2 regions of the Paenibacillus kribbensis genome follow, and region 2 is predicted to be linked to the other one. Evidence: riboswitches for the same ligand, from Rfam matches in the RefSeq annotation. Region 2 holds a riboswitch; the other holds the start of a gene.
What was found. A riboswitch is a leader RNA that binds a small molecule or an ion and turns the genes downstream of it on or off. The one in region 2 is predicted to bind cyclic di-GMP.

Region 1 (15,087 bases), 210 kb from region 2:
CTATAAGATGTGGACTCCTCTAGAGGGTGTGCTGTAATAAAAAGTACTTTTGTCATCTTTATCATTCCTTTTGTTTTATTTTGCTATGATGTAATAATTTTAGTTACATCTTGTACATGTAATAATATAAGTTACAACTATGTTTATTGTCAACGTTTATTTGTAATTCATAATTAATTAACGTTCAATCAAAAATCCAATCAAAAAAAGCACGCTATGCAACAAAAAGAGCCGTTGATTTAAATACCTAATCAACAGCTTTTCTAATTCTTTTCTGATTGATCCCCATTTCTACTCTAATTGCAATTTAAGCGAGTTAAACAAACATGTCCTATCATGGGAAAGTATTAGAATTTTGAATAAAAGAAAATTGCATTTTCATCTTTATAATTTGAGTTTGAATACAATATAGTGTCCGCAGCGCCAATTTCAAACTCATTCTTCAAATAAAACCGGCAAGCGAGCAAATTAACATCCTGCGTCTCAAGCGTGAATCCTTTCATTCCTTTTTGTAATGCCCATTCCTTTGCCTTATTGAGCAAGGCGGTTCCTATTCCTTTTCCTCTGCTGCTTTCTAATACAATAAGTCTGTCAATGGAAGCAAATTTAATTTCGTCACTTGCGCTTAATCTTATATGTCCCAAGCATTTTCCTTGGGAATAGTATAAGAAAGCAATGCTGTCATCGCTATTAATATATTCATCAAGATCCTCGTGTTCCGGGTATTTTGATTCATAAGGTTGTTCATAAAGTTCTTCTTGATAACTCCATATGCCATTTTCTAATTTAGGTATAAGTCTCCCTATAACCGTGAAAGGATGTTCTTTGCGTTCGTAATCATTCTTGTTTTCAAGTGTCATTTCAATAATGTTAATTCCTCTGAATTTCTCCACAATATCTCTCCTCTGTCATGTTATAAAAGGTGTTTTTCTTCAGTTCAAGTTATCTTCTCATACTCACAAGCACGGAAAAGATTTAATAAGTTTACTCACTTTTTATTCAGGATGATCTGTTTCAATTTTTTCGGCTACACGTCCACCGATATCATATACACGCGAAACATTGTCTACTATGACTGGGATGTCATTCACCGCATCTTTTAACATCCATATATAAGATATTATGGCATATATTGTCCCGACAGTTATTCCATACAAATGCGTTAGCCTTAGTAGTGTTGCAACTGTTAAGATAATAACCATAATATCTACAATACCCCAAGTTATAGCTTCAGTGTTTGAAATCGATATGCGCCAGAATTGCATCCGATTGAAGTGACGTCGAACAAATGAAAGAGGCTGATGCATGATTATGTCCGATTGTACCTCTAATCGGTTGTTAAGTCCGTTATTCAGACGATAAGCACGTCGGGCAAACCATCGGTTAATTAATACAATTGGAATCATTATAAATAACCCGAAAAATCCAATAAATGGGTCATAAATAAAAAGCATAGTGATTGCACCAATAAAATAAATCGCAGCTGTGGCTATTGCAGGCAATTCTGTTTCAAAGAAAAACACAATTTCTCGAGACAATGAAACTCGTCCTGCAATCTTATTTCCTTCAATTCCACTAGCACGCTGGCGCTCAACCATATCAAAAGCCATACGAGAATAAATATCACCGAAGATTTTGGTGTCGTAGACATGTCTATATAGCCCGACAGACAAGTGAATAATCCATAAAGCGAAAATTGGTAAAAAGTTGGAAAGGTTCCCTTTCAATAATCCATCAATTGCAAGACCAATTGCTGCAGCTTGAAGAAGATTACAAATATTTTCAATAATAATTAATAAATAAGTAATACTGATCCCCTTATAATTTTGGAACCAGATTTGGCGAAACAACTGAACCGTTGGAGAATTTATCTTTTTCACTTCATCAACTCTCTATATATTAATCTTGAAATTTTTTTGCTAAAGTCCGTACATTCCCCCCAATATAATGCAGCCTGCCTATTTATCTTGTCCTCCTCCCTCTCATTAAGTACAATGAGAATCATAAAGTATATGGTTACCGGATAGTCAAGAGGAGGTTTATTATGGATAAACAATTTTATGGGTATTTTACAACTGGTGAATTTGCAAATCTTTTCCGTATAAAAAAGCAAACTCTGTTTCACTATGACGAAATTGGCTTGTTCTCTCCCGAAGTAAGAAAAGAAAATGGGTATAGATATTATTCCCATACTCAATTTGAACTTTTTCAAGTAATCAGTTTATTTAAAGAGGTTGGCGTTCCTTTAAAAGAGATAAAGTTCCTCTTAAATGATAAGACCTCAGACAATATAATCACCCTTTTTAAGGGAAAGTCCATTGAAATAGGGGAGAAAATTAAAAAACTCGAACATTTAAAAACAATCATGGAGACAAAAGTGAAACTTGCTGAACAAGCAATAGAAGCGGACCTTTCTTCCGTTTCTATTCAGTATTTAGAAGAAGAGAGAATCATGATTACTCCAAATTTATTAGGCTTATCTGAATGGCCATACATTACTGTTATCTCAGATCTTATTCATTATGTTCAATCACATGAATTGAATCTGGGGCACCCTGTAAGCGGTATGTTGGCGAAAGAACAAATACTGGAAAAAGACTTCTATAATTATCAACATTTATTTTTCAAGATACCAAATAATGTTGAGAATTTAGATTATCATGTGAAACCAAAAGGGTTGTATGCTGTCGGTTACCAAAAAGGAAATGAAGTTGAAGCAGCTTATGATAGGATTATTCAATTTATTGAAAAAAGTGGATTAAAAATCGGGGAATATGCATACGAGGAGTATATTCTAGATGAAGTGATGGTGGACGGGATGGCAAACCAAATTACAAAGATCCAACTTCAAGTTCTACGTGAGTTGGACTGAGAAGACACCCGTAAGATAAAATGTGGATTGTCAACAGTAAATCAAACAACTTTTTTAAGGGCTACATGGCGATATTGAATAGGCGTCATATATCCTAATGTTCCATGAATGCGATGTTGGTTAAACCAATTGACGTAATCGTATAATTCCAGTTCCCAATGACGAAGGCTCTGGAAGCTCATTTGGTTCACGAACTCCGTTTTCATGATTTTATAGGTGGCTTCAGCCACGGCGTTGTCATACCGACAGCCTTTTATACTCACTGATCGGCCGATTTCAAACATCTTTAGAAGTCCATCTATCATTTGATTTTTAAACTCGCTGCCCCGGTCGGTATGAAACCACCGAATCTAGCGCAAATCCCCCTGCACCGTGGCAAAAGCACGGGAAATCAGAGCAGCGTCCTTCTTCGGGCCCGCACTATAGCCAATGATCTCTCGATTAAATAAATCAACCAGCACGCAGATGTAATGCCAACGATTTTGGACTTTTACGTAAGTCAGATCGCTGACGACGAATCGCTTGGCTTCGGTTTGGTCAAAATTACGATTTAGGACATTAGCCGTGGCGGCCTCGTTACAAGCGGTTTTATGCGGCTTATACTGCGCCACCGTGTACGTGGAGACCACCCCCTGCTCCTTCATAATCCGACTAATTCGGTGCCTGGACACGACTTCCACTGCTTACGGGCTTCCAGTCCCAAGCCATGCTTTGGCTGAACATAAATATGGTCCATACGCCCATGGCCAGTTATATTTTTCCACATAACTTGGAACATTTCATATATGTAGAAGGGCTTCAAAACTGATCGTTCTTTCGTTGTGAATTGGAAGGACGCTGAGTCGTATGACGAAAAATGGAATCAACTAACCTTTAAAAGATCAAATAAAATCGCCTTTGGCATACAAAAATCGCCGTTTTTCCCCTTGCACCGCGCTGGCGCCGCGTTTTACGCCCCTTTTTGCCTCCGAGGAAAAATCGCCGAAAAAAAGAATCGTCCCACTTCCGCTCAAGACGATTCTCCAGCTACCTTTTCCAGCTATTTATTATGTAAATGCCATTCTGCATAATTTGATGATCGTTCCCCCGACAAAAAGCGCCGAACCTCCTCGATGGATATCCCCGCCTCCTTGGCCATAGCGAGCAGAACCACCCATTCAGGATCGATTTCCCCAGGGGACCGATCACGAACAATAACCTGGGCGGACTTTTCCAACAGCAATCCCCTCCTAAGATCATTATTTGGGCTTGTCCCGGGTAGACCAGCCATCCTAGTATCTCTACCTTAGATCTGGGACTTTGTGCCCCTGCTTTCCGGGCAGGTTTACCCTTTGCTGGTGCTATAGTTTGCCAATGGATAACGGGCTTTCAGCCAGAAAGCTTCCTTGGTTCTTATTATAATGTCCCCGATATGAAAAGTATGTCGCTCTGCGTAGACTAAACAAGCGGATTTCGTGGGAAAAGTTAGCGTATTTTGTTTATGGATCACATCCCTTGTCAATTACAGTAAAAAAAATGATGCAAGTCACAAAACAAGATTTTGTTCTTAAAAAAGAACGAAAATCATGGTAAATAAACGTAAACGGCCAAAATATCAAGGAAACTCAAGATTCCCGTTCTTTATTAAGAATTTTTCAATGATTTTCCGGTTTCCCTTTCTTCTAGGATTTCGTGTATATTCAAGTCGTGGAATTCGTTCTTAATAACGAACATATCAACGAACAGATGAAATCCTGCTTAGAAAGGAGGAACCTTTTCTGCGAAGATCCCGAACTGACGTGATCCGCAAACTGCGCAAAAAACGAAAGAAACAAACTATGGTTAAATTGCTACAATCCGGATTGATCCTTTCTACCTTGCTATTGTGGACCTCCCAGCAAGTCGGCACCACTTTCGGAGGATTCACCAGCGGACACGAGGATAATTTGGAAATTAAGGCTTGCCGGGTATTCCCCAGCCAAATCGAAAGCCAACTTTCGCTGTTGGCCGAACACCTCGAACGGGCCGCTTCTTTAAAAGGAAGATTGATGGGCGCAAGCGGATTCGAGGTCAGCAGCCGGTTGGAGGAGGCCGCGGCCGACCTGTCGGTGCGAATCGGTGAATTGAACGCCATGATTCAGCAGTTGGAACAGCAAAAGGCCTTGAATCAGTCCATTTGGCAGGAACTGCTTCAGGAACTAGCCTCCTCCTCCGCGCTGATTCATGAACTGCTAACCTCGCTGAACGAGCTGGAGCCGAATTGCGCCAATCTGTCGCAAACGACGCTGCTGGACCGCATCACCGACCTTTTGAAGCGGCACGGAATGCTTTCTGATCCGTTAAGCGGGACGCTGCAAGAGATCCTGAACTACTTGCGTTCCGTCCATCAATTAGGATTGATGACGTCCAACAGCATTGAGGCCGATAGCTATGCAGCCTTTGCCTTCGCCCAACCTTTCGATGGCCGGATCGCTGTCGATGGAGACCCAGTCGGAGGAGAGCTGCTCGTTTACTTTGAAAGCGTGCAGGCCTCCCTGCAGTCGGCCATAGCAGGTCTGACCGCCGACATCTCCAGTCTGGAGGCGCAGAGAGCGCAGCTGTTGACGAAGGCGGAAGCGCAGCGGCTGGCGAAAATCGAACGGCTGAAGAAGCATCATAAAGAGCAAGCCAAACAAGAAGAGCAAGCCGGAGAGGATGAAACGGCAGCTCCGGACGAGACCGAGAACCCGAACGACGGCAAAACGCCTCCGCCGGGAGACGAACAACCGGCAAAGGGTGAAACGCCTGCCGATGGGGAGAACCCGACGGTTGGCGAGACGGGCGGCGGGGATGTACGGACTTCTGCGGATGGCGACGACGACGCGGGCGAAAATTCCTCCTCCGCTGGAGATTCCGCCGATGCCGATACCGCCCCTTCTTCTGCCAATGATCCGAAAGGCGGTGAATAAGTTATGCGGATTCGAAAATGGTTGAGAAATGCGCTGACGTTTCTGATGGCGGCTGCCTTTATTACCGTGGCCGGCTCCGTCGTCATGTCGAAAATGTCCGGCAGCGAACCAAATTTCTACGGTTATCAGTTGAGAACGGTGTTGTCCGGCTCGATGGAGCCTTCCATACTTACCGGTTCCATCGTGGCCATTAAGCCCGGAGGCGATATGACCCGATTTACCGCTGGCGATGTCATCACCTTCCGGGCGGACGAAAAGAAGCTGATTACCCACCGCATCGTCGAAGTAACCCGCAATAAGCTAACCGGTCAGCTCCTTTACCGGACCAAGGGAGACAACAACGATGCCGCCGACCTGGAGCCGGTTGATCCGGCCAATGTCACCGGTGTTTACACCGGCTTTACCGTCCCTTACGTAGGATACGTTCTCAACTTCGCCGGAACGAAATTGGGGAACGTCACACTGTTGATCATCCCGGGGGTCCTTTTGTTCCTGTATGCCTTAGCGTCCTTATGGAAAGCCATTTCGGCGCTGGAAGACAAGAAGTCAGACCCGAACGTATCCCAACCGGACACCAAAACTCCATAACGCACTAAAACGCTTGCTTCTAACTTTCGGTTGTTCTCCTTATGACTTCATAAGGATGCAATATAAAAAAAATCATTTAAAATTAGGGAGGTATTTTGTATGGGGATCAAAAAGACTTTGGGTATTGGGGTAGCCGCCGCAGCGCTTGGATTGTCTTTGATCGGCGGAGGCACGTTCGCTTACTTTAGCGATTCCGTGGAAACGACCGGCACGTTCGCCGCAGGCACCTTGGATCTCAACGCCGATCCGACGGCGATCATTGACGTGGGCACCCTCAAACCGGGGGATTTCGCAATCCGCACGTTCAAACTGAAAAACGAAGGTACGCTCGACATCTCCAAGGTATTGCTGAAAACGACCTATACGGTTACGAATAAGCCGGGCGCCCCTGAAAACGTGGATGACTTCGGCAAACATGTCATCGTTAGATTTTTGAAGAACATCGACAAACAGGAAACCGTCATTTACCAAACCTCGCTATATGATCTGCAAAATCTAGCCCCTGACGCCGTGGAGAACAAATGGGTGGCCTGGTTCGAAGAGCACGGGGGCCTGAAAGCCGGCGATACCGACGACCTGGTCGTCAAGTTCGAATTCAAGGATAACGGTCAGGATCAAAACGAGTTCCAAGGTGACGCTTTGAATCTGAAATGGACATTCGAAGCGAAGCAAGGCGCAGGAGAAGCCAAATAATTCAGCCGTCAAATCGAAGCAGAACACCTTACCCTGGTCCTGGGTTAAGGTGTTCTTTACTTAACGAAATTCCGACTTTACGCCTTTGTCCTATCACGTATATTTTGATATAATGACATCAAATTATTCTGATAGAAGGGCGATCGCTACATGGCAGAACGTATTGGCGACCGCATCCAAAAAATCCGCCAGGATCGGGGGTATTCCTTGTCCGAGCTTGCGGATAAAGCGGATGTGGCAAAATCCTACCTGAGCAATGTCGAACGAAATATTCAATCGAATCCTTCCATTTCCTTTATCGAGAAAATTGCCGATGCTTTAACCGTTTCGATCCACCTGCTCTTGTACGGCGACCGCCCTGCGGTGGACCTGCTTGACCCGGAATGGTGGGAGCTGATGCAGGAAGCAATGGCTTCGGGCGTCAGCAAAAAAGAGTTCAAGGACTTCCTCGAATACCAGAAGTGGAAAATGGGACAAAAGGAATAACGGCCAGCGCAAAAAGGCGCGAGCCGCCAGGGATATCTTCCCTGTCGGCTCGCGCCTTTTGGTCTGGTAGGGTTCTGGCTGTACGGCAAGGGCGTGTCCTGATCAAGGATTCCCCAGCATTGCTTGCTTTTAGAATGGAGCTGCAATAGCATAATGACTCCAGTAGTACCTTGGTCCCAACTATGAGAATGCGCACGGAAGGAAACTGAGTGATCAGTCGAAACAGATACTCTACAAGAGGACTCATCCAAGGAGAGTCCTCAGTTTGTATTCTTACGCTTACTGCAGCTTCTTCACATTAGCCGCGATTTGATTATTTCTCTCTTCCACCAATTTATCATAGCCATTATCCTTGCGGTATTGAATAAATTCATTCATCGCCTGATCGACTTCGCTATCCGATTTGGCATCCAAGATCTTGGCGATCGTCTGCGCCCAGTTCTGATCGATCTTCTCCTTATTTCTGGAAGATTCTTTAGATAAATATACATCCAGACTCGCTAATTCGAATTGTGGCGCCACGTAATCTTGAGTCCATTTTTTTGGTTGCTGCAAAGCCTTCGGGAACTGAGAAATCCCCATTTGCCGGGAGAGCAGAGCGCTATCCTGCAGCCATAGATGAGTGGTCAAGCCAACCTTCTTCTCGAAGCCGGCAGGATCGGTCTGTTTGAATTCCAGCAGATCTGGATTCAAGACAGGCTTTCCGTCCTTGATGGTGTAGGTTTCGCCCTCACGACCAAAGTTCATGACGTTGTTGCCGTACTCGCTGACTAAATAAGTCACCAATTCCATCGCCTTTTGTGGATTCTTGGCATTCTTGGTAATAAAGGTTTGGGTCCAGCCTTCAATGGAAGTGCCCGGCAATACGGTTTTATTTCCTATCGTAGAAGCTGGCCCGTTAACGGCAATGTACTCTTTGTCTGGGTGCTCCTTCCCCCACACGGACAACGGATCCGGCTCACCGTTCAGGTCCGAAGCGAAATAGGCAAAGTAGCTGCCATTCGTTAGCCGGGCATCCTTGTCGTCTTTGGTCATCGTAATCATGTCCCGGTCTGCCAGCCCCTTCTGCCGGGCATCAACGAACACTTTAAGCCATTTCTGAAAATCTGCATCCGTATAACGGTCGTAGTATTTGCCGTCTTTCGTCAACATCGGGACTCCGATAAAATCGGCCAGCGTACGATTGAATACTCCGTTCTTCTCAGGGTTTTCTTCTGTGAAAGGGGACACCCCGATCGGAATGACCGTTTTTCCCAGTTCATCCTTCGTGCCCAGCTTCTGCGCGGCTTCCAATGCCGAGATGAATCCTTCCGGCGTGGTCATATCAGGCTTGCCGAGCTGTTCATAAATATCCTTCCGCACCAGAAATGCCTGGTTTCCATAAATACCGCCTTTCTCATAATCTGATTTTGTGTTCGAGAAGTTAGGATACCCGTAAATATGGCCGTCGTCCCTTGTGAAGAACTTGAGCGTTTCCGGCTTGGCTGCTTTATCCAAAAAATAGGGATCATACTTCTTGGCCAGAACATCCAGCGGGATTGCGAATTTATCGGCATCCTTAACAAATGGGTTGTTTCCATCCATTGTAATGATGTCCGGAAGGTCTCCGGAGGCCATCATCGTATTCAGTTTGTCGTCGCTGCCGCCCAAATAAGAGATGCTTACTCCGGTATCCTTTGTTATATATTTGGAAGATACATCATTGCCCCAGGTCTGGGCGAACCAATCGAAATTAATATACCAGTCAAGCTCAGCTGTTGCCTTGTCATTCTTCCAGCTCGGTGTATCTCCATTCACTTTAATCGTCGAATCCGGCAATTCTTCGCTTGTCTTCTTACCGCCGCACCCAGCCAACAAGACAACTAATGCAACCAAAGTCAGAAGGATGATCGATTTCTTCATGTTGTTCTTCCTCGCTTTTATCATTATTCTTTGACTCCTCCGACCAGCATGCCGCTAATAAAGTATTTTTGAAGGAAAGGGTAAATTAGCACAATAGGTAAGGTTGTAACGATCATTGTAGCCTGCTGCAATGATTGTGTCGTAAACGCTTTGGATATATATACCCCCGCTTTGGCAGAGCTGGCAGCGCCTGCGCTCGTCAACAGCTGATACAAATAATATTGAATCGGGTACAGTGCTTTATCCGTCACATACAGCTTTGCTACGAAGAAATCATTCCACTGGTACACTCCATGAAATAAGGCGATCGTCGCCAGTACCGGGAAAGATAGCGGGACTATAATTTTGAAGAACACCTGAAATACATTGGCCCCGTCAATCTTGGCTGATTCTTCAATAGATTCTGGCAAGCTCCTGAAGAAATTCATTAATATGACCATGTCGTAGAAGCTGAATAGCACGGGGATAATGTACACCCAGAAGTTGTTCGCCAAACCGAGCGACTTGACCACCAGAAATGATGGAATCATCCCGCCGTAGAAGAACATGGTGATGATGCCCATACGGATGAATATCTTTCTTCCCAGTAAATAAGACTTGCTCAGAGCATAGGCTGCGGCTCCTGTAATAACCAAGTGTCCGATGACACCGATTACTGTTTTGGCTGCCGTCACTCCAAACGCCCTGTAAATGGTCGTATCCTTCAATATGGTTTCATAGTTTACCAGCGTAAATTTTCTCGGGAATAGATAAATGCCCCCTTTCATCGCGTCATACCCGTTATTGAACGAGAGGGCGACGATATTGATCAAGGGAAATACGATGATGGAAATAAAAAACAGCATGAACAGCACGTTAAAAACGTTAAATATTTTCTCGCCTCTATCCAGCCCCATATAGCTCCCTCCCTTCTAAAAAATTGAACTATCGCTAAGCTTCTTGGTTAAGAAATTGGCTACCAGCAACAGTGTGACCGATACGACGGACGAGAAGATTCCGACCGCAGTCGCGAATGAGAAGTCCCCTTGCGCCAGACCTAAATGATAAACATAAGAGTCAATGACTTCACTGCGCAGCATGTTCGAAGAATTTTGCAGGACGAGAGTCTGATCCAGATTCGCTCCCAGGATCGAGCCTACACGCAGCAAAAACATCAGCACGATAATATTTTTGATGCCGGGAAGCGTGACATACCAGATTCTCTTCAAGATTTTCGCACCGTCGACCTTCGCCGCCTCATATAATGATGGATCAATTCCCGTTATGGCAGCGAGATAAAGAATTGTTCCCCAGCCAACCTCTTTCCAAATATCCGACAGCGTCGCTATCCACCAATAAGCATTCGCATTTGACAGGAAGGAGAGCGGTTCAGATATGAGATGAGTCGACAGCAGGAAGCTATTCAACAGCCCCGTTGAGCCGAGCCAGGATGTAATCATGCCGCCAAGAATAACCCATGACAGGAAGTGCGGTAAATAAGATACCGTTTGCGTAAATTTCTTGAATAATCCTAATCTGATTTGATTGATTAATATGGCCAGGACAATCTCAAGCGGAAAACCGATCAACAGCTTCATCAGGCTGATGCCAAGAGTGTTCGTCAGCACAGTGTAGAAATCTTTGTCCCCCAAAAAGGCTTTGAAATTATCCAGACCTACAAATTCCGAGCCCGCAAAACCGGATAACGGAGAATAATCCTGAAAAGCGATGGTCAATCCGAACATCGGGACAAACGAGAAAACAATCATCAATATAATGCTCGGCCAGACCATGACTTGAAGCTCCCACTGGGATAGAAACTTATGTTTAAATGTGGATTTCATCCGTATACCCCCTCCCTATTCAGGTACAGCATTGTCAGTTCATTCCGAATCATGTAAGCGCTATCCAAAATCTGCTAGCTGATTCGAAAATTTCGAACTTGTGTATGGTTCAGCCCTTTGCATAAACTTGATGCCTTATTTAGGCAAGGATTTTCGAGAATAAAACAGACATTCACCCCAACTTGGAGAAGTCAACCGGAACCCCCAAGAGAGGGAAGTCACTTTGGCATTCTCCAAGAAGGAAGGTCTATTTATTTTGAGGAAATGCAAAACTTGAATCAAAAGAACGTGATCATTTCGGATAAAATGCTTCTAATTCATGACATTTTATCGATATTCTATGGTAAACACGGGATGGTCAAGATCATTGATATATATATTGAATTTTCCCGTTTCAACCGTTTGCTGCAGGCTGGTATCCAAATATTGAAGATCATCCAAGGCCAGAGTCATCTGTACGTTAACTGTCTGATGCGCTGGTACACCTACGACTTGATACTTCTTCATCTCGCGCACAGGACGTACCGCCTTTGAGACAAGATCTTCAATGTATAGGATAGTGATTTCAGAATAGTCATACCCACTTGGATTGCTCACCTGAAAAGAGATCGTCAATTCCTCACCGGCTGTCAGATGATGACGCGAAATTTTAAAATCAGAATACTGCGCACCGGTATAAGTCAGCCCGTGCCCGAATGGGAACAGAGGCCCGATTTCACAATCCTGATACCTGCTGCTGTAGCTTGATTCATTTGCCGGACGGCCTGTGCTGTACTCATTGTAATAGATCGGCGCTTGCGCCGAATGACGCGGGAACGACATCGTTAGTTTCCCCGACGGGGTATCTTGACCTGTAATCAGCTCAGCAATCGCACTGCCGGCCTGTGTACCCGGATACCAGCACCACAAGAGAGCGGGGATATCATCGATAATGTTCTGAAGCGCCAATGGCCGGCCCGAAAAACAGATGCATGCATACGGTTTGTTCGTCTGCTTGACTTCACGTATAAGCTGCTGTTGGCTGGCCTCCAGATCGATATTCACGCTGCTATGCCCTTCACCGCTTAACTCCCAGTGCTCCCCAACCGCCACGACAATATAATCGCTTTGCTCCAACTCAGCTTGAGGACAGTCCTTCAGGGATTCATAGACTTGCAGATCGAATGAATCATCTACCCGCTTCATCCCTTCCGCTAAGGTAACTACATCGTCAAAGCTTCCTTTGCACCGCCAATTGCCTAGCAACTGATTGCTACCGGCAAACGGACCGACAATGATGATCTTTTTGTATTCCTTGCTTATAGGCAGCATTTGTTCATTTTTCAGCAGCACGCAGGTTCTCTTGGCGATGTCCTTAGCATGCTCCAGAAAACGCGGATTCATTAAGACTTCATTCTCACGAGCTTCGTTTACAAAAGGATTTTCAAATAAGCCCATTTCATTTTTAAGCTGCAAAATTTTCAGAACGGCTGCATCTATATCCTGGATCAGCGCCGGGTTCTCTTCTAGAATCTGTTCATAATGCTCAAGATACAAGGTCGAGACCATTTCGATATCAATGCCCGCTTTTAAAGCCATTTCAGCGGCTTCCTTGCCATTGCCGGCAACGCGGTGGTTTTGCAGTTCAGCGACTGCCCCCCAATCTGATATTACGATGTTGTCAAATTGATAGGTGCCTCTTAGGATTTCCTTCATCATCTGCTCACTTGCGCTTACAGGAACCCCGTTGAATGTGTTGAATGAACTCATTACAAATTTTGGCTTCTCTTGAAGGGCTATTTCATAGGGCTTCCCATAATAGGCATAGAATTCTCTCCAGGACATATCGACAGCGTTGTAGTCCTTTCCTCCAATGCCGGCTCCATACGCGGCAAAATGCTTCAAACAGGCCGCTACTCCCGATTCGGCAAACTCTCCGTCCTCGCCTTTCTGATAGCCTCTGATCATCGCCCGTCCAAGATTGCCGGACAGCAGATGGTCCTCGCCAAAGGATTCCATCACTCTTCCCCATCTGGAGTCGCGCACAAGGTCGACCATCGGCGAGAAATTCACATGTATGCCCGCAGCGCGCAATTCTGAAGCGGTATCCGCCGCTGCCTGCTGCACGATTCCCTCATCCCAGGTACAAGAGAGCCCTAATGGTATCGGAAAAATCGTCCTGTATCCGTGTATCGCATCGTGCATGAACAGCAGAGGGATCTTAAGCCGTGACTTCTGCAAATATTTACTTTGAATCAGGTTCGTGATCCTGGCGCTCGACACGCCGATAATACTTCCCATCGTATACAGCGTATCTCCCTCAAGCATATGATCCGGGAAGTCAGGGCCGGTCTCAACCATTTCGCTATCAATTTTGCCGACGTAATGTTCCCCGGTCGTCTGAGAGAGCTGTCCGATCTTCTCAGCGAGCGTCATTTTCTGAAGCAGTTCGATGATTTTCTTGTTGTCCATAAAGCCCCCTTTATTTCCATTCCAGCTTAGGTAAAATATCTTGCTGCAATTCGCACATCTCGTCGATCATTGCACAGGCCTGATAATAAGTCGGAGCCTGAGGATCTAATAGGATCGCCTGCAGTAGCTTCGTCTTGGATTGCTCCACAAAAGCCTCAAGCAACAATTTATGGATCGTTCCCTGAATATGAATCGTTCCGATAAGCGCAGTCGGCAGTTCTACCGTCATCGGCTTCAGCGTAATTCCTCTGCCATTAACGATCGCCTGGGTCTCAACAACCATATCGTCAGGAAGTCCCTTGATCGCACCGTGGTTCGGTAAATTGACCGCGTTCAGTTCAATCTCATCATCGAAGAAAATCGCCTCAATGATCGGAACTGCATATTCATTGCTGCGGCAAACCTTCTGCTTATCGAAAATATAGGACTCTTCGACCCAGAGCTCCTGCGTCTGAATCTTCGAGAACAAGCCTTGATCCAGATTGTTACCGCTTGCACAGTATACGAAATCAGGGGTTCTCGAATCCTTCTCCCACAGCTTCTCGCGGATTGGATCATAACGGTATTGCAAGGACAAGCCAGCATAGAAATCCTCTCCATAAGAGATATATTCACCCACATGGTTGGTGCCTGGATAAGGGTAATATCCATAAGTGCGGTACATCGTTCTGGATAGCGCGACATGATCGAATTGCGCCAGACGGTTGGCCTTTTTCTCCTTCTCATCAAATAACGGATAAAGATCCTCACCCGTTTTCTTGTTCCAGATCTTGGTGAAGAAGCCGAAGTGATTCAAGCCCCCGCCTTCCATCCCGATATCGGCGATATCCATCTCCAGAAATTGGGACAGCTGCTCGATCCCCATATCCAGTCCATGGCATAGACCGACGACTTTGATCGAGGTAAGCTTCGAGATAGCCTCAACCAATTTCGCTTCAGGATTCGTATAGTTAATGAACCAGGCGTCTGGGCAGACACGTTCCATCGTGCGGGCGATTTCGAGCATCGGTCCCAGATTTCGCAGTGTATGGAACATCGAACCAGGGCCGCCGTTCTCACCGTAAATTTGCTTGCTGCCGAAGCGGCGAGGAATATGGAAGTCCTGCGACCAATAGAAGTAGCGATTCACCTCGATCGCCACGATGACGAAATCAGCCGCCTGCAGAGCTGCTTCCAAGTTGGTCGTCTGCCAAATGTTCGCTGGATGTGAGAAGGCGGTAAACATATCTGTTGCATATTTATAGGTTCTCGCCACATTCTCTTCTTCAATGTCCATCAGAGCGATCTCCAGTTCTACCTGAGTCTTCAAACGCTCGGACAACACCATATCCTGAAGTGCCCCCAA
Region 2 (15,087 bases):
TTTTAAACTGTACGACTTGACGCTGCTGCAACGCGAGGCAAATGCCAAGTACGGTTATTCGGCCAAAAAGACATTGGATGTGGCACAGGCTCTTTATGAGCGGCATAAAGTTATTTCTTATCCGCGTACCAACTCCAATTATGTAACAGAACAAAATATAGACGGGATGCACAAGGCGCTGCGTATGTTGGGCACAGGCCCTTATGCTGAGCTGGTACAACAAGCAAACCCTAATTTGGTCCATAAACAGAATAAATCGGTCTGCAATCCGTCTCGTGTTGAGGATCACCATGCTATTTTGCCAACGTTAAAAAGACCGGGAACGCTTAGCAAGGAGGAGCAAAATATATATGATCTGATTATTCGCAGGTTTTTGTCCCATTTTTTCCCTCCCGCTGAATATAAAATGCATACCGTGATGACACAGGTGGACAAGCATCTATTTAAAACAAGTATCAAGGAGCTTCTTTCCTTAGGATGGAAAGTGGTTTTGAGCAAGGCTGACCAGGATAAAGGTAAAAAGAGCAAAGCAGCCAAGAAAGAGGAAGAAGAGGAGACGGATGAGTGGACGGACAAGAAGTTTGAAATCGACGCAGGTCGTCAGGTGGATTGTATTCGTGCCGAAATGAAAGAAAAGGCGACTCAGCCGCCTAAAAGCTACACAGAGGGCACATTGCTGAAAGCGATGGAAAGCGCGGGCAAGCAGATGGAGAATGAGGAATTACGCGAGGTCATGAAGGATGCTGGATTAGGTACGCCTGCGACACGTGCGGCCACCATTGAACGGTTGAAGAATGTCGGCTACATTGAAATGAAGGGTAAAAAGATTCTCATTACGGATAAGGGGAAAATGGCCATTGAGCTGATCCGTCATGCAGGCGTCGATTTGTTGGCTTCTCCGGAGATGACGGGACAATGGGAACGCCGTCTGCATCAAATTTCCAAGGGGGAGGCAGCCCAGGAGAAGTTTATGGACAATGTTAAAAGATTTACGTTGTCCATCATTGACAAGGTGAGGCAGCAGCCACCGGCTCCGGCCAATGCTTTTGGCGAGGAAGCGAGGGGCAAGCGTGCGGGTGGCAAGGGAAGCACTAGCGGTGCAGGCGCGAGTGGACGCACCGCTGCCAAAGGGACGCGCGTTCCAGCAGGGCGCGGTAGCAGCGCTGGAAGCGCAACGCTGGAGCGTGCCTCGGACGCGGCAGCTTCTTCAGCCGCAGGATCAGCGCGCGGCTCCTCCAGCGTGCCGTCAGGCGCTTCAGCGAGCCGACGGGAAGCTCTGGGCAACTGCCCACGCTCTAATTGCGGTGGAAGCATTATTGAAGGCCGCAAGGGGTACGGGTGCAGCCACTACAAGCAGGGCTGCGGCTTTGTTGTCTGGAAGGAATATGCTGGCAAGCAGATTACGGAAACCATGCTCAAGTCTCTGTTGACGAAGGGACAGACGCAGTTGTTGTCTTTTAAGCGTAAAGATGGATCGACCGTCAAAGCGCGAATTGTGCTGAATGAACCGGGTACAGGCCAACTTAGTGTTCGTGAGGAAATTTGATACATTTCATAGCTATAATTTATATAAAATTATAATAATAACTTTTTTTAGTCGTCGTCAGATGACTTCTGAATTTCATCAGGAGTCATCTTTTTTTATGCCCACTGTTGTGCCCAATTAAGTTTTAGCAAGATTACGAATTCTAAAAATACCCACAAAAATCGAATAATTAACATTAGATTAAACATTTGTAAGCTTCCGACCGATAAAATAAAGAGAAGTTTATGCAAAACAAATTTTTCCAGTTAATTTATAAACACTCTATGCGTTGCGGAACGCGATCGTTTGACATGAAAATTTCTTTACAGGAGATGGTGGAAGAATCGTGGAAACGAAAATGGTAAATGTGACAGACTCAACGCAATTACGCAAACTGGGCAACTCGGACTTAAAGCTGTCACCGCTTGGGCTTGGCTGCTGGCAGTTCAGCAACGGAAAAGGGATGGTCGGGAAATTCTGGCCGGCGCTGCGTCGGGAGGATATACGGCAAATTGTTCAGACTAGTTTAGAAGGTGGGATTAATTGGTTTGATACTGCTGAAGCATACGGTGGCGGACAGTCTGAGCAGCTGCTGGCTGGCACGTTAAATGAGATTGGAGGGCCGCTCGCGGAAGAGGCAAATATCGCTACGAAATGGTGGCCGGCCTTTCGCACTGCAGGCAGCATCACAGCAACGATTGATGAACGTATTCACCATTTGGCTCAACGGACGATTCACCTTTATCAGGTGCATTCGCCTTACTCCTTTTCTTCGGTCGGCGCGACGATGAATGCGATGGCTAAACTGGTCGAGCAAGGTAAGATTAAATATGTGGGTGTAAGCAACTTTTCCGCGCAACAAATACGTGAAGCCGATCGTGTGTTGCGTGAGCACGGCCTACGCCTGGTTTCGAATCAAGTGAAATACAGCCTTCTTGACCGGAGAATCGAACAAAACGGAATTCTGGACACGGCCAAAGAGCTCGGTGTGGCGATCATTGCCTACTCCCCGTTAATGCAGGGGATCTTAAGCGGAAAATTCCATAAAAATCCGAATTTGGTCAAGTCAATAAAGGGTCCGCGCAAGTGGACGGCGGCATTCCGGGATTCGGGGCTGCAGAGATCGAAGCCACTGATTGAAACGCTAGAACAGTTGGCCCAGCAATATAATGTGACGCCAACGCAGATTGCCTTGAATTGGCTGATTAACGCCCATGGAGAGAACGTATTTGCGATACCTGGGGCTTCAAAAATACATCATGCCCAGGAAAATGTGAGGGCGATGCAGTTTACCTTGACAGCAGGAGAGATTGAGATAATCAGCCACGTTTCCAACCAAGTGCTGAGATCGAAGTAATCGTGGTTAAAACATTACTCTTCCGAAGATGCCCACCAATTGCTCCACTCCCTATACACCTCACGTCGCCAATTTTGGCAAAACATCGAATGCGAGAGAAGCTTTGGAATATCATTTTTGTCGTAATCTGATAAAAGATTAAAGGATATCACATCAATGATAAATTGTAAAAGAAAATATATAATCTTTTAAAATAAAGTAATTATTATGAGCGAATATACAATTTATTAGCCATTGTGAAATGGCACTATATATTGTTGTTTACCAAAGATTTCGACTATATCTTGTGGTTATATAATCGATAATTGCTCCTTTACACACATATTAAAAACTTAGAACTAATTGACAAAATGAGATATTTTTATTATTGTACAATTGATTAAATTTATTTCATATATATTCCATATTAAAATAATATACTAAATGGCTCACAATTCATCATTCAAAAGCTAAACCGCTAAAGTTGTCCAGGTGGGCATCTTGGAATGTGGGGGGTGGGGATGAAGTATTTCACGCAGCTGCTAACAACGTATTGTAAATATAATTGCAGGTTATTGTAAATATAATCCAAGGTAAAAGGTTCGAAAAAAAAACGAGCTGATAACAAAGCTTACCGCATTGTGGCGCCGGAGGGGGACCTGAAGGCGTGGATACAGCAGTAGATATACTTGCTGTTTTCGGTACAACCTGATGTTCAAAAGATGCAAAAAATATACTTACTTATTTCCCGTTAATCGTAAACACCTCGAAAGTGGTGGACACAAAGCCATGGGTCTAAAGCTGGATTCAACAGCCATGATTGCCAGGTTCCCAAAGGAAACTAGGTGAATTCTGCTGCCTGTTCCTGTGTTTTTTATATGGGGACAGGCTTCTTTTATTTGTGATGGAAAGTCGTTTGGGCATATGGAGTAGAACGCATGAAATGCTTAACAACAGGAGGAAATTTTATGAAAACGAGCATGATAACTATTAAGGAGTATCCGTTAAGCTCCTATCAGAAAGACATATGGTTCGAACAGTGCATGTACCCTGAAAAACCTATTTACAATATTGGTGGGTATGTTGAGATCAAAGGAAACCTGGATACGGCTATCATGAAGGAGTGCTTGCAGTTACTAATCAGCCAGAATGATTCTCTTAGTGCCCGTTTTATCGATAAAAAGGGAGAACCTTATTTAACATTCCTGCCGGAAGTTGAATATGAAGTTCCGCTATATAATTTCTCGATGAAGGAAAATGCAAATTCTTTTTGCATCGACTGGATGAAAAAGGAGTTTTTAAAGCCTTTTCAATCTGATAGCTTTTATTTTCAATTTGATTTATTGCAAGGCACCCTGAATACCTATTTTATTTTACTCAAAGTTCATCATTTGGTGATCGATGGATGGGGATTTGCTCTCTTAATCAATCAGCTCTTTGACAATTACAATAAACTCGCGCAAGGAATTGACGAAATGAACAGAACTGTCTATTCCTATGCTGATTTTATCTCCGATAATCAGGATTATCTGAATTCTCCGGCCTTTTTAAAAGACAGGGAGTTCTGGAAGAACAAATACCAAACCATTCCCGAGCCTCTATTGAGCAGAGGAGTGAACTTCGATGATGGTGATTCCGCTTGGAGTGATCGGCAAACCTTAACGATAAACAAGACCTTATACAATCGAATGATTGAATTTTGCAAAGAGGAAGGGTGTTCGTCGTTCCATTACTTTTTAGGCATACTGTTCCTTTATTTCAGCAGGGTTTGTAATCGGAACGAGATGGTGATCGGCGTCCCGGTTTTTAACCGGGGCAAAGCGAGATATAAGCAAACGATGGGACATTTCGCCAACGTGCTGCCGCTGCGGATCAGCCCTGAAGAAGATCTAAGCTTTAAAGAGCTGATAAAGCGCATCAAACGTGAGCTTATGCAATGCTACCGACATCAGAAAATGTCCTTCGGTGAAATTTACCGGGCAGTTTACGAGAATAGCCATGAGAAAGGAAAACTGTTTGATATATCGCTTTCTTTCGAAGAACAGGAAAACAGAGAATCATTGATCGGTACAGCAACCCAGATTGTAAGCATGCCGCATCATCATGAAAGGAATGCACTTAATCTCTTTATATGGGGACAAGAAGGTAAAACGGATGTAGCCGTTAATTTTGACTATCAGATACAGGCTTTTGAAAGATTCATCCCTATTGAGAATGTCGTTTCCCACTTTGAATATTTATTTGCTCAAGCCATGGAACAAAGTGAAACTCCTATTTCACAAATCGAAATCGTGCCGGAGGAAGAGGGCAGCCTGCTGCTTCGCGATTTCAATCGCACGGAGGCGGAGTATCCGAAGGATCAAACGATCCATGGACTGTTTGAGGAACGAGCGGAGCAAAGAGCAGATCATCCGGCTTTAGTCTGGGGAGAGCAAACACTGACCTACCGGGAACTGAACGAGCAGGCGAATCGGCTGGCCATCGTCTTGAGAGAGCGTGGAGTGAAGCCGGACGATATCGTTGCCATCATGATGGAGCGTTCCATGGAAATGGTCATCGGCATCCTGGGCACGCTCAAAGCGGGCGGAGCCTACCTGCCGATCGATCCGAACTATCCGGAGGAACGGATTCACTACATGCTGGAGGACAGCGGCGCGTCCATGCTGCTGACGCAAAAGCATCTTCGGGACAAGCTTACTTATCACGGCCCGATCATGGATGTGGATGGCGAAGAGTTGAAGCATTTGGAACTGGATGGCCATGCCAATCTGCAACCTGTTAACAAGCCGGAGGATTTGGCCTATATCATCTATACCTCAGGCTCCACTGGGAAGCCCAAAGGGGTCATGGTAGAACACCGGGGAATCATCAACCTCTGGCGTTTCTTCCAGGAACAATGGGGCGTGAACGGATCGGATCGGATGCTGCAGTTTGCCAGCAGTTCGTTTGACGCTTCGGTCTGGGAAATGTTCACGATTTTACTGGGAGGCGGAACGCTTTATCTGGTTTCGCGAGATATTATTAATAACCTGAATGAGTTTGCGCGCTTTGTCAACGAAAACCAAATTACGATTGCATTGCTACCGCCTACCTATCTGGCGGGGATAGAACCCGACAAGCTGCCGGCACTGAAAAAACTGGTGACAGGTGGATCAGCGATCACCAAAGAACTAGTGACGCGGTGGAAGGACAGCGTGGAGTATATGAATGCCTATGGTCCAAGCGAATCGAGCGTCATAGCAACGGCGTGGACGTACCGGGAAGAGGATATGGGGTACTCATCGGTACCGATTGGCAAACCCATTGCCAATACCCGGATTTATATTATGGATCAACAACAAAAGCTGCTGCCGCTTGGAGCAGCCGGGGAAATGTGCGTTGCGGGAGATGGATTGGCCCGGGGGTATCTGCACCGACCGGAGCTGACGGCGGAGAAATTTGTGGTGAATCCCTATGAAGCTGGGGAGAAGCTGTACCGCACGGGCGATCTGGTGCGCTGGCTGCCGGACGGGAATATCGAATTTTTGGGAAGAATCGACGATCAGGTGAAAATTCGAGGGTTCCGCATTGAGCTGGGGGAAATCGAAGCGCAGCTGCAAAAGCATCCGCTTGTCCAGGAGGTGGCGGTAATCGCCAGAGAGGACAAGCAGAAGGAAAAGTATCTGGCAGCGTATTTTACAGCAGAGGGTGAACCGGGAGCGGAAGAGCTGCGGGAACAGCTGTTGCAGGAGCTGCCTGATTACATGGTGCCGTCCAGCTTTATGCAGCTGGATCGCATTCCGATGACTCCGAGCGGAAAGATTGACCGAAAGGCGTTGCCTGAGCCCGATCTGAGTGTGAGTGCAGTGGAGGAATATGAGGCACCGAGAAACAAGATAGAGAAGATATTGGCTGAAATATGGGGAAAAGTCCTGAAAGTCGAACGGGTCGGCATTAAGGATCACTTTCTCAATCTGGGGGGAGATTCCATTAAAGCCATCCAGATCGTGTCCAAGCTTCATGATTACAAGCTAAAGTTGCAGTTGAAGGATCTTTTTGACCATCCTGTAATTGAGCAATTGAGTGCTTATGTACAATCTGTCGAGCATACTGCTTTTCAAGGAATGGTAACAGGGGAAATGATGCTCACGCCTATCCAAAGCTGGTTTTTCGAGCAGCCTTTTGCAGCAAAACATCACTTCAACCAGTCAGTTCTGTTACATCGGAAACAGGGTTTTGACGAAAAGAGGTTAAGAAAAGTGTTCGACCGCTTGGTGGAGCACCATGATGCGCTGCGTATTGTAGTGCGCGAGAAGGCGGGACAGGTTGCTTTGTTCAACCGGGACATGGAAGGCGAGCTATATTCACTGGAGGTAAAGGATTTTACAAAGGATGATATAAATGCCAATGCGGTAAAGGAGGAAGCCATCCGGCTTCAGTCAGGCATGGATTTAGAGCGTGGACCTCTGATGCATGCAGGCTTGTTCAAAACGGGGGACGGTGACTATCTGTGCGTAAGTATTCACCACCTGGTGGTCGACGGGATTTCTTGGCGGATTCTTTTTGAGGATCTTTCTACGGGATACCGGCAGGCGGAAAAGGGAGAAAAAATCACATTCAGAGGGAAAACGGACTCTTTCCGCACATGGTCTGAACAACTTTATACGTATGCCGGCAGCGGGGAGCTTCTGCAAGAAATCACATATTGGCGTGAGCTGGAGCAGAATGAAATCAAGCCTATTCCCAAGGATCATTCCGTTCATAGCAGAAAATATATGGATAGCGACCATATCGAAATCGAACTGGATGAAGTCCAAACCGCCAAGCTGCTGAGAGAAGTGAATAAGGCTTACAATACGGAAATCAACGATGTTCTTTTGATGGCACTGGGAGAGGCGATTCGAGAATGGACAGGAGAAGACAAGGTACTTGTTAACCTGGAGGGGCATGGACGCGAAGAAATCATTCAGGATGTGGATATCAGCAGAACCGTTGGCTGGTTTACCGCCCAATACCCTGTGATTTTGGATATGTCAGGTGTCAAAGACGTGTCTTCCCGCCTGAAATCCGTCAAAGAAAGCCTCCGGCGTATTCCGCATAAAGGCATCGGCTATGGCATTTTAAAATACCAAACGATTGTTCAGGACGAAGAAATCTTAAAATTTAAATTGCGGCCTGAGATCAGCTTCAACTACCTGGGGCAGTTTGACCAGGATATCGATACCGAAATATTTACCCTCTCTGATGTTCTTGCCGATGAGACCATTTCACCTGACATGCAGAGACCCTATTGCCTGGATATTAACGGAAAAGTGACTGATGGAAAACTACGGCTGAGTTTTGCCTATCACAAGCACGAATATGAAAAGGCCACGCTGATCAGAGTAGGGGAAAGCTTTAAGCGCAATCTGGAGCAAATTATTGAGCATTGCGCATCACGGGAATATACGGAACTGACAGCCAGTGATGTGAGTTCCAGACACATTATGATGGAGGAGGTAGAAGAGGTATACCGCGCGATGGGGGATTCCAGGTCCAATATCACGGATATTTATACACTGACCCCTATGCAGTCGGGAATGCTATACCACTTCCTCAGAGAGCAAAACTCACATGCGTATTTTGAGCAGGCCGTGATCAGTCTGCAGGGTGAGATCGATAGAAGTTTGCTTGAGCGAGCTTTCCAGCAGGTAATTCAAAGGCACGATATTTTGCGGACCGCCTTTGTTTATGAAAAGGTGGAAAAACCGCTTCAGGTCGTTTTAAAGGACAGACCGGCTGAAATGTTTTTCGAGTATATTTCCTTCTTGACAGAGAGAGAGAAAGAAAACTATTTTGAAGCCTATTTGGACAAGGACAGAGAAAAGGGCTTTGATCTCACCCGGGAGCCGCTAATCAGATTCGCTTTGATTAGAATGAGTGCCGACAGCTACCGTTTGATTTGGAGTTTTCATCATATCATTATGGATGGATGGTGTCTTGGCATTGTATTTAAAGAACTACTGGAAGTTTACAGTGCGCTTCATCAAGGAAGCATACCGCAATTAGGTACGGTGCATCCATATCGTCAATATATCCAGTGGCTAGAACAAAGGGATGATCGGGAGACGGCGGCTTACTGGGAGAATTATCTTACGGAGTACGAACAGCCGGCGCTGCTGCCCAAAACCAAAAATAGTAAGGCTAGTTCGGGATACATTCAGGAGGAATACGATTTTACGATAAATAGGGACATGAAGGAAAGTTTAGAGGGGATTGCAAGAGAAAGCGGCGCTACGTTAAGTACGGTGATTCAGGCCGTATGGGGGATTTTGCTGCAACGCTACAACAATACCCGGGATGTGGTGTTCGGGACGGTTGTCTCGGGAAGACCGGCGGAAATCCAAGGCGTTGAACGGATGGTAGGGTTATTTATCAATACGATTCCTGTCAGAGTCCGGGCAGAAAAGGAAGAAAGCTTCTCTGCCCTGGTTGCCAAACTCCAGCGGGAGGCATGGCTATCTGAGCAGCATCACTATTATCCGCTGGCGGAAATTCAGTCGCGGACCGCTCATGGAAGCGGATTGGTGCAAAACCTGCTGGCCTTTGAAAATTACCCGATGGAGGAAGCCGTCAAAGGACAGGGCGACTACGGACCGGATTTGAGGGTTCTGTCCGCAAAGGTCTCCGAACAGACGAGTTTTGATTTTAATTTCATTGTTATGCCTGAACATGATTTGCAGATCAAATTCCGCTACAATAGCTTGGCCTATGACAGAAACTTTATAGAGCGGGTAGCCGGGCAGATCCAAATGATCATCCGTGAAATCGTCCGTTGTCCAAAGATGCGGATCGAAGATATCGAAATCGTACCGGAGGAAGAGGGTAGCCTGCTGCTTCACGATTTCAATCGCACAGAGGCGGAGTATCCGAAGGATCAAACGATTAACGCTTTGTTTGAGGAACGAGCGGAGCAAAGAGCAGATCATCCGGCTTTAGTCTGGGGAGAGCAAACACTGACCTACCGGGAACTGAACGAGCAGGCGAATCGGCTGGCCAAGGTCTTGAGAGCGCGCGGAGTGAAGGCGGACGATATCGTTGCCATCATGACGGAGCGTTCCATGGAAATGGTCATCGGCATCCTGGGAACGCTCAAAGCGGGCGGAGCCTACCTGCCGATCGATCCGAACTATCCGGAGGAACGGATTCACTACATGCTGGAGGACAGCGGCGCGTCCATGCTGCTGACGCAAAAGCATCTTCGGGACAAGCTCACTTATCACGGCCCGATCATGGATGTGGATGGCGAAGACTTAAAGCATTTGGAACTGGATGGCCATGCCAATCTGCAACCTGCTAACAAGCCGGAGGATTTGGCCTATATTATCTATACCTCAGGTTCCACTGGGAAGCCCAAAGGGGTCATGGTAGAACACCGGGGAATCATCAACCTCTGGCATTTCTTCCAGGAACAATGGGGCGTGAACGGATCGGATCGGATGCTGCAGTTTGCCAGCAGTTCGTTTGACGCTTCGGTCTGGGAAATGTTCACGATTTTACTGGGAGGCGGAACGCTTTATCTGGTTTCGCGAGATATTATTAATAACCTGAATGAGTTTGCGCGCTTTGTCAACGAAAACCAGATTACGATTGCGCTGCTACCGCCTACCTATTTGGCGGGAATAGAACCGGAGAAGCTGCCGGCACTGAAAAAACTGGTGACGGGTGGATCGGCGATCACGAAAGAACTGGTGACACGCTGGAAGGACAGCGTGGAGTATATGAACGCCTATGGTCCAAGCGAATCGAGCGTCATAGCAACGGCGTGGACGTACCGGGAAGAGGATATGGGGTACTCATCGGTACCGATTGGCAAACCCATTGCCAATACCCGAATTTACATTATGGATGAACATCAAAAGCTGCTGCCGCTTGGAGCAGCCGGGGAAATGTGCGTTGCGGGAGATGGATTGGCCCGGGGGTATCTGCACCGACCGGAGCTGACGGCGGAGAAATTTGTGGTGAATCCCTATGAAGCTGGGGAGAAGCTGTACCGCACGGGCGATCTGGTGCGCTGGCTGCCGGACGGGAATATCGAATTTTTGGGAAGAATCGACGATCAGGTGAAAATTCGAGGGTTCCGCATTGAGCTGGGGGAAATCGAAGCGCAGCTGCAAAAGCATCCGCTTGTCCAGGAGGTGGCGGTAATCGCCAGAGAGGACAAGCAGAAGGAAAAGTATCTGGCAGCGTATATTACAGCAGAAGGCGAACCGGAAGCGGAAGAACTGCGGGAACAGCTGTTGCAGGAGCTGCCTGATTACATGGTGCCGTCCAGCTTTATGCAGCTGGAACACATGCCGATGACTCCGAGCGGAAAGATTGACCGAAAGGCGTTGCCTGAGCCTGAATGGCAGGGGAGCGACGATACATTTAGCAGCCCAAGAAATGACATTGATCTGAAAATCCAGAAGGTATGGCAGGATATTCTCGGTATGAAACTGATCGGCATTGATGAGCATTTCTTCAGACTGGGCGGCAATTCGATCAAGGCAATTCAGGTGGTTTCAAGGCTGGCGCTGGATTTTGAAGTGGGTATTAACGACATTTTTCAATATCCGACGATTCGGGGCTTGGCGGATCACATCAAATATTCCAAAGGCAGATTACAACAATTCGTATACGCCCTGCAGGAAGCAGCAGCTGTCGGAAAAAGTGGCGTACCTGGTGTTGTATGGAAATTGCGCGAGAGTCTCAAGGAATATGGCAAGAAAAATCAGGTATATGAAAGCATCAATCTTGCTGAACGGGCTGATTACCGAAATATTCTGCTGGTTGGAGGGACAGGGTATCTCGGGATCCATATTTTGTTTCAATTGCTGCAAAATACGGAATATGAGGTGTATGTGCCTGTTCGGGGAACGAGCGACGAAGAGGCACTGGAAAGACTGCGGGCGAAGCTGAAGTTTCATTTTGGCCATGAGCTTGCCGGGCAGAATGCCTGGGAGGACAGGGTGCACGTGTTCTGCGGAGATTTAACCCAGGACTGCTTTGGCCTGAGCCGGGAGCGCTATGAGCGTTTGGCCGAAATCATTGATGCGATCATTAATTCGGCGGCAAACGTGAAGCATTTTGGGCATTACTCGGAATTTTATGCCGTCAATGTGGAAGGGAACGAACGAGTGATCGAATTTGCCAGCACAGGGAAGAAAAAGACCTACAATTTTGTTTCTACCACCAGCGTAGGCAGCGGATGGATAGAAGATCAGAACAGCTTCGTGTTCACTGAATATGATTGCAATGTTGGACAAAGCTCTGATAACTATTATGTTATGACGAAACTCGAAGCCGAGAAAGAGATTATTAAAGCAAGGGAACAAGGGCTTGATTCCAATGTATTCAGAGTCGGAAACCTCGTTTTTGATTCCAATTCAGGGATCTTCCAGGAAAATATCTCGGACAATGCATTTTATTCATTGGTCAAGTCGATGATCAAACTTGGTCGGGTTCCTGCAATTCAAGATAAAACCATGAATTTCTCCTTTGTGGATGAGGTTGCCAAAGCTGTTGTACTGCTGTTCGACCGCAAAAATCTCAAGAATGAAACCTATCATCTATTTAATAGCCATCAGGTTAGCATGATATCCTTTGCCAAGCTTTTGAAGCAGGCGGATATACAAGTTCAGCCGATGCCAGTGGAGGATTTTGCCGAATACATGTTTGAAAAATACGATGAAGCACAGACGCAGCAGGAGGTTGCCCGGATTCTTGTTCATTCCAACGTCTTCTTTGAGGGAGCAAGCAAAACGTTGTTCATGACAATGAACAAGAAGACCGACGGTATTTTGCAGGCGCTAGGGTTTGAATGGTCCAGGCTGGATGGTCAAAAAGTGAAGCTGATGATGGATCATGTCAAAAAGGTAGAGTTCATGTAAAAAAACAGGAGAGGAGGGAAAAAGAATGGACGCCATTAAACTGGCAAGCACTTACTTTTTCGGAACGGAAGATTATCTTTCATCCAACAGCATGATCGCAACGGTTACTTTTAAAAGAAGAATCGACGCTGAAAAATTGTTTTCCAGCTACCGTTTGCTTATCATGGACAATCCATTGCTGCAAGCCAAAAGGGTGGAACAGTTCGAAAAAGACACGTTTGTATGGGGATGTTTTTCGCAGGAAGAGCTGGAAAATTTGCTGGAGACTGAAAAGGTGCAGCTTTCCCAATATTTTACGGAAGAAGAGGCACTGGCCCAGTATGCTCCAACCAATTCCAGACTGCCATTTCGCATTATCCCTATAAATGAACATACCATGATATTTGCGATGAACCATGCGGTAACTAATGGACGGGGCTTGGTTTTCTGGATCAAGAGATGGTTGGAATATTATGCGGGCGAATCTGAGGCGAAGCCGGAAAAGGAGGCAGCAAAGGGAGACATCCCCGGAGACAAGCTGTTGCGTATGAAAAGAAGAGTTTCCGCTTTTTTATGGATGCCGGTTTTTATTACAGGCTTTATATCCAGGGTTATGGGAAAAAGGACAAGCGCTGGCGAAACCGTTGATTTGAGCTACGGCAGAAAACCGGAGCAAGGCGGTGGCTACATTAAAAAATCGTACTGTTTCAGTAAAGAAGAGACAGCTGAGATTTTACGGCAATGCCGGAGCAAAAAAATGACATTGACCGAATACATTTGCTTTCGAACGACCGATGGACTACTGCAACATGCTCCTGGCATGCAGCGCGTATTTGTCTCCATGCCTATGGATTTGCAGTTGCTGCTTGACTATTCGCCGGAAACGATGCACGGCAATTACGTCGCCAGTCTTCCGATGCAATTTTTCCGGAACGTGAATTTGGAAAAACAGGTGAAATCCGCATTCAAATGGTTCAAAAGGGGGGTTCCCTATGCACTGTCGATCTTTTTTTCTTCGTTTTCCAATTCATATCGGAAATATAAACAACAGTGCCTTGAATTGTGTATGAAAACAATGCCTGAAAGATTCCCACTGTGGAATTTTTCCATCACCTTGTCCAATGTGGGTATTATATCGTATCCGATTATGGAGGAATGGGTGGATACGATCTATTTTTCCATCAAAAACCAGTCGTTACTGCTCACAACCGCTACGCTTTCGGGACGTTTAATGATGGAAGTCAGCGTATTGGAGAATATGTATGATTCAGAAGAGGTCTTTGGTCTTTTTGACCACATTTTATCTGTGGAACATTTGATGAATGGTTATACCCCTGTCAAGTAAACAAGTGAAGAAGGACTAAGCAACCAGCGCGTGCCGATACTCAATCGGTGCGCGTTGTTTGCGTTTGGCTGAAATCGTTGGCAATTATAAAAATTCCCCTCCAAGTTCACTCTATCCTCATGATACCATGTGGACTTTTTTGAGTGCCTACCTGAAGGGGATATTAGCAGTGCTCTCTAGCCGAGAGTCCTTTTTTGTTGATGCAATTGTATGCTTTCGTGTATGACTCTTGGTACTTCTGTTAGCTTCTGTATCGTATACATCACGGAATTCACGTTTTTTTGCAGTTCAACCATATTGTAAATCCATTCCTTGGGCTGCTTGAGATATACAGCATGAATACCTGCCGCAAGTGCTGGAGATACGTCGGTACGCAGGGAGTTTCCGATCATCCAGGTAATGCTTCGGTCCAGACTATTCATCTGAATGATTTCTTCGAGTGCTTCGACATTTTTATGCTGGCGAATATAGATGCGTTCATCAAAATAATTAGCCAGCTTCATTTGTTCAATCTTTCTTTCCTGAATGACCTGCTCACCGCCAGTGTAGAGATACAGGGAATGCCCGGCTTTTTGGAGCGAATTCAATGTTTCAACCATTCCCGGGTACGGTTCGATTTCTTGCTCGTACACACTTCGTCCAAGGGAGCGAAGCTCCTGCTCGTCCCGAGAATCAATACGGCGTCCGAATTGTTCGGAGAAAAAGTGGTACGTATCAATCAAAGATTGTGGAAAATGCTCGCTGGCAAAGCCCAACTGATGAACACCAGCCACATCAATTTCGATTTGTTTCTCGCGAATTGTATTTTTCGTCAGATTATGGGCTGCAAACCATTCCTGAAGCAAATCAAAAAAATGGCTGAGAATCAGGTCAAAATACTTGTTGCAGTGAACCAAAGTGTCATCAAGATCAAATAAAATGTGCTGCTTCGGATACGACATGTTGCATACTCCTTCCAAGCCCAAAGCTTTAACGGTGTTCCGTATAACTAAAGGTGCAGTTTCATTACAAT

Region 1: another riboswitch for cyclic di-GMP. It lies ahead of B4V02_RS12460 (anti-repressor SinI family protein); the one in region 2 lies ahead of B4V02_RS11535 (non-ribosomal peptide synthetase).

Annotation. Positions count from the first base shown of each region.
Region 1 is NZ_CP020028.1:2,746,659-2,761,745, forward strand. Features, by position in the region: gene B4V02_RS12430 (FMN-dependent NADH-azoreductase) at 1-56, opposite strand, end outside; gene B4V02_RS12435 (GNAT family N-acetyltransferase) at 348-893, opposite strand; gene B4V02_RS12440 (ABC transporter six-transmembrane domain-containing protein) at 996-1,880, opposite strand; gene B4V02_RS12445 (MerR family transcriptional regulator) at 2,045-2,872, shown strand; partial or broken gene B4V02_RS26650 (IS3 family transposase) at 2,914-3,543, opposite strand; gene B4V02_RS12460 (anti-repressor SinI family protein) at 3,912-4,088, opposite strand; cyclic di-GMP riboswitch class I at 4,126-4,211, opposite strand; gene B4V02_RS12465 (hypothetical protein) at 4,651-5,799, shown strand; gene sipW (signal peptidase I SipW) at 5,803-6,387, shown strand; gene B4V02_RS12475 (TasA family protein) at 6,487-7,080, shown strand; gene B4V02_RS12480 (helix-turn-helix domain-containing protein) at 7,231-7,566, shown strand; gene B4V02_RS12485 (type 2 periplasmic-binding domain-containing protein) at 7,846-9,468, opposite strand; gene B4V02_RS12490 (carbohydrate ABC transporter permease) at 9,492-10,364, opposite strand; gene B4V02_RS12495 (ABC transporter permease) at 10,380-11,291, opposite strand; gene B4V02_RS12500 (glycoside hydrolase family 3 N-terminal domain-containing protein) at 11,619-13,742, opposite strand; gene B4V02_RS12505 (family 4 glycosyl hydrolase) at 13,753-15,087, opposite strand, start outside.
Region 2 is NZ_CP020028.1:2,536,924-2,552,010, forward strand. Features, by position in the region: gene B4V02_RS11525 (type IA DNA topoisomerase) at 1-1,546, shown strand, start outside; gene B4V02_RS11530 (aldo/keto reductase) at 1,872-2,882, shown strand; cyclic di-GMP riboswitch class I at 3,608-3,697, shown strand; gene B4V02_RS11535 (non-ribosomal peptide synthetase) at 3,830-12,751, shown strand; gene B4V02_RS11540 (hypothetical protein) at 12,777-14,075, shown strand; gene B4V02_RS11545 (HAD family hydrolase) at 14,252-15,016, opposite strand; gene B4V02_RS11550 (hypothetical protein) at 15,081-15,087, opposite strand, start outside.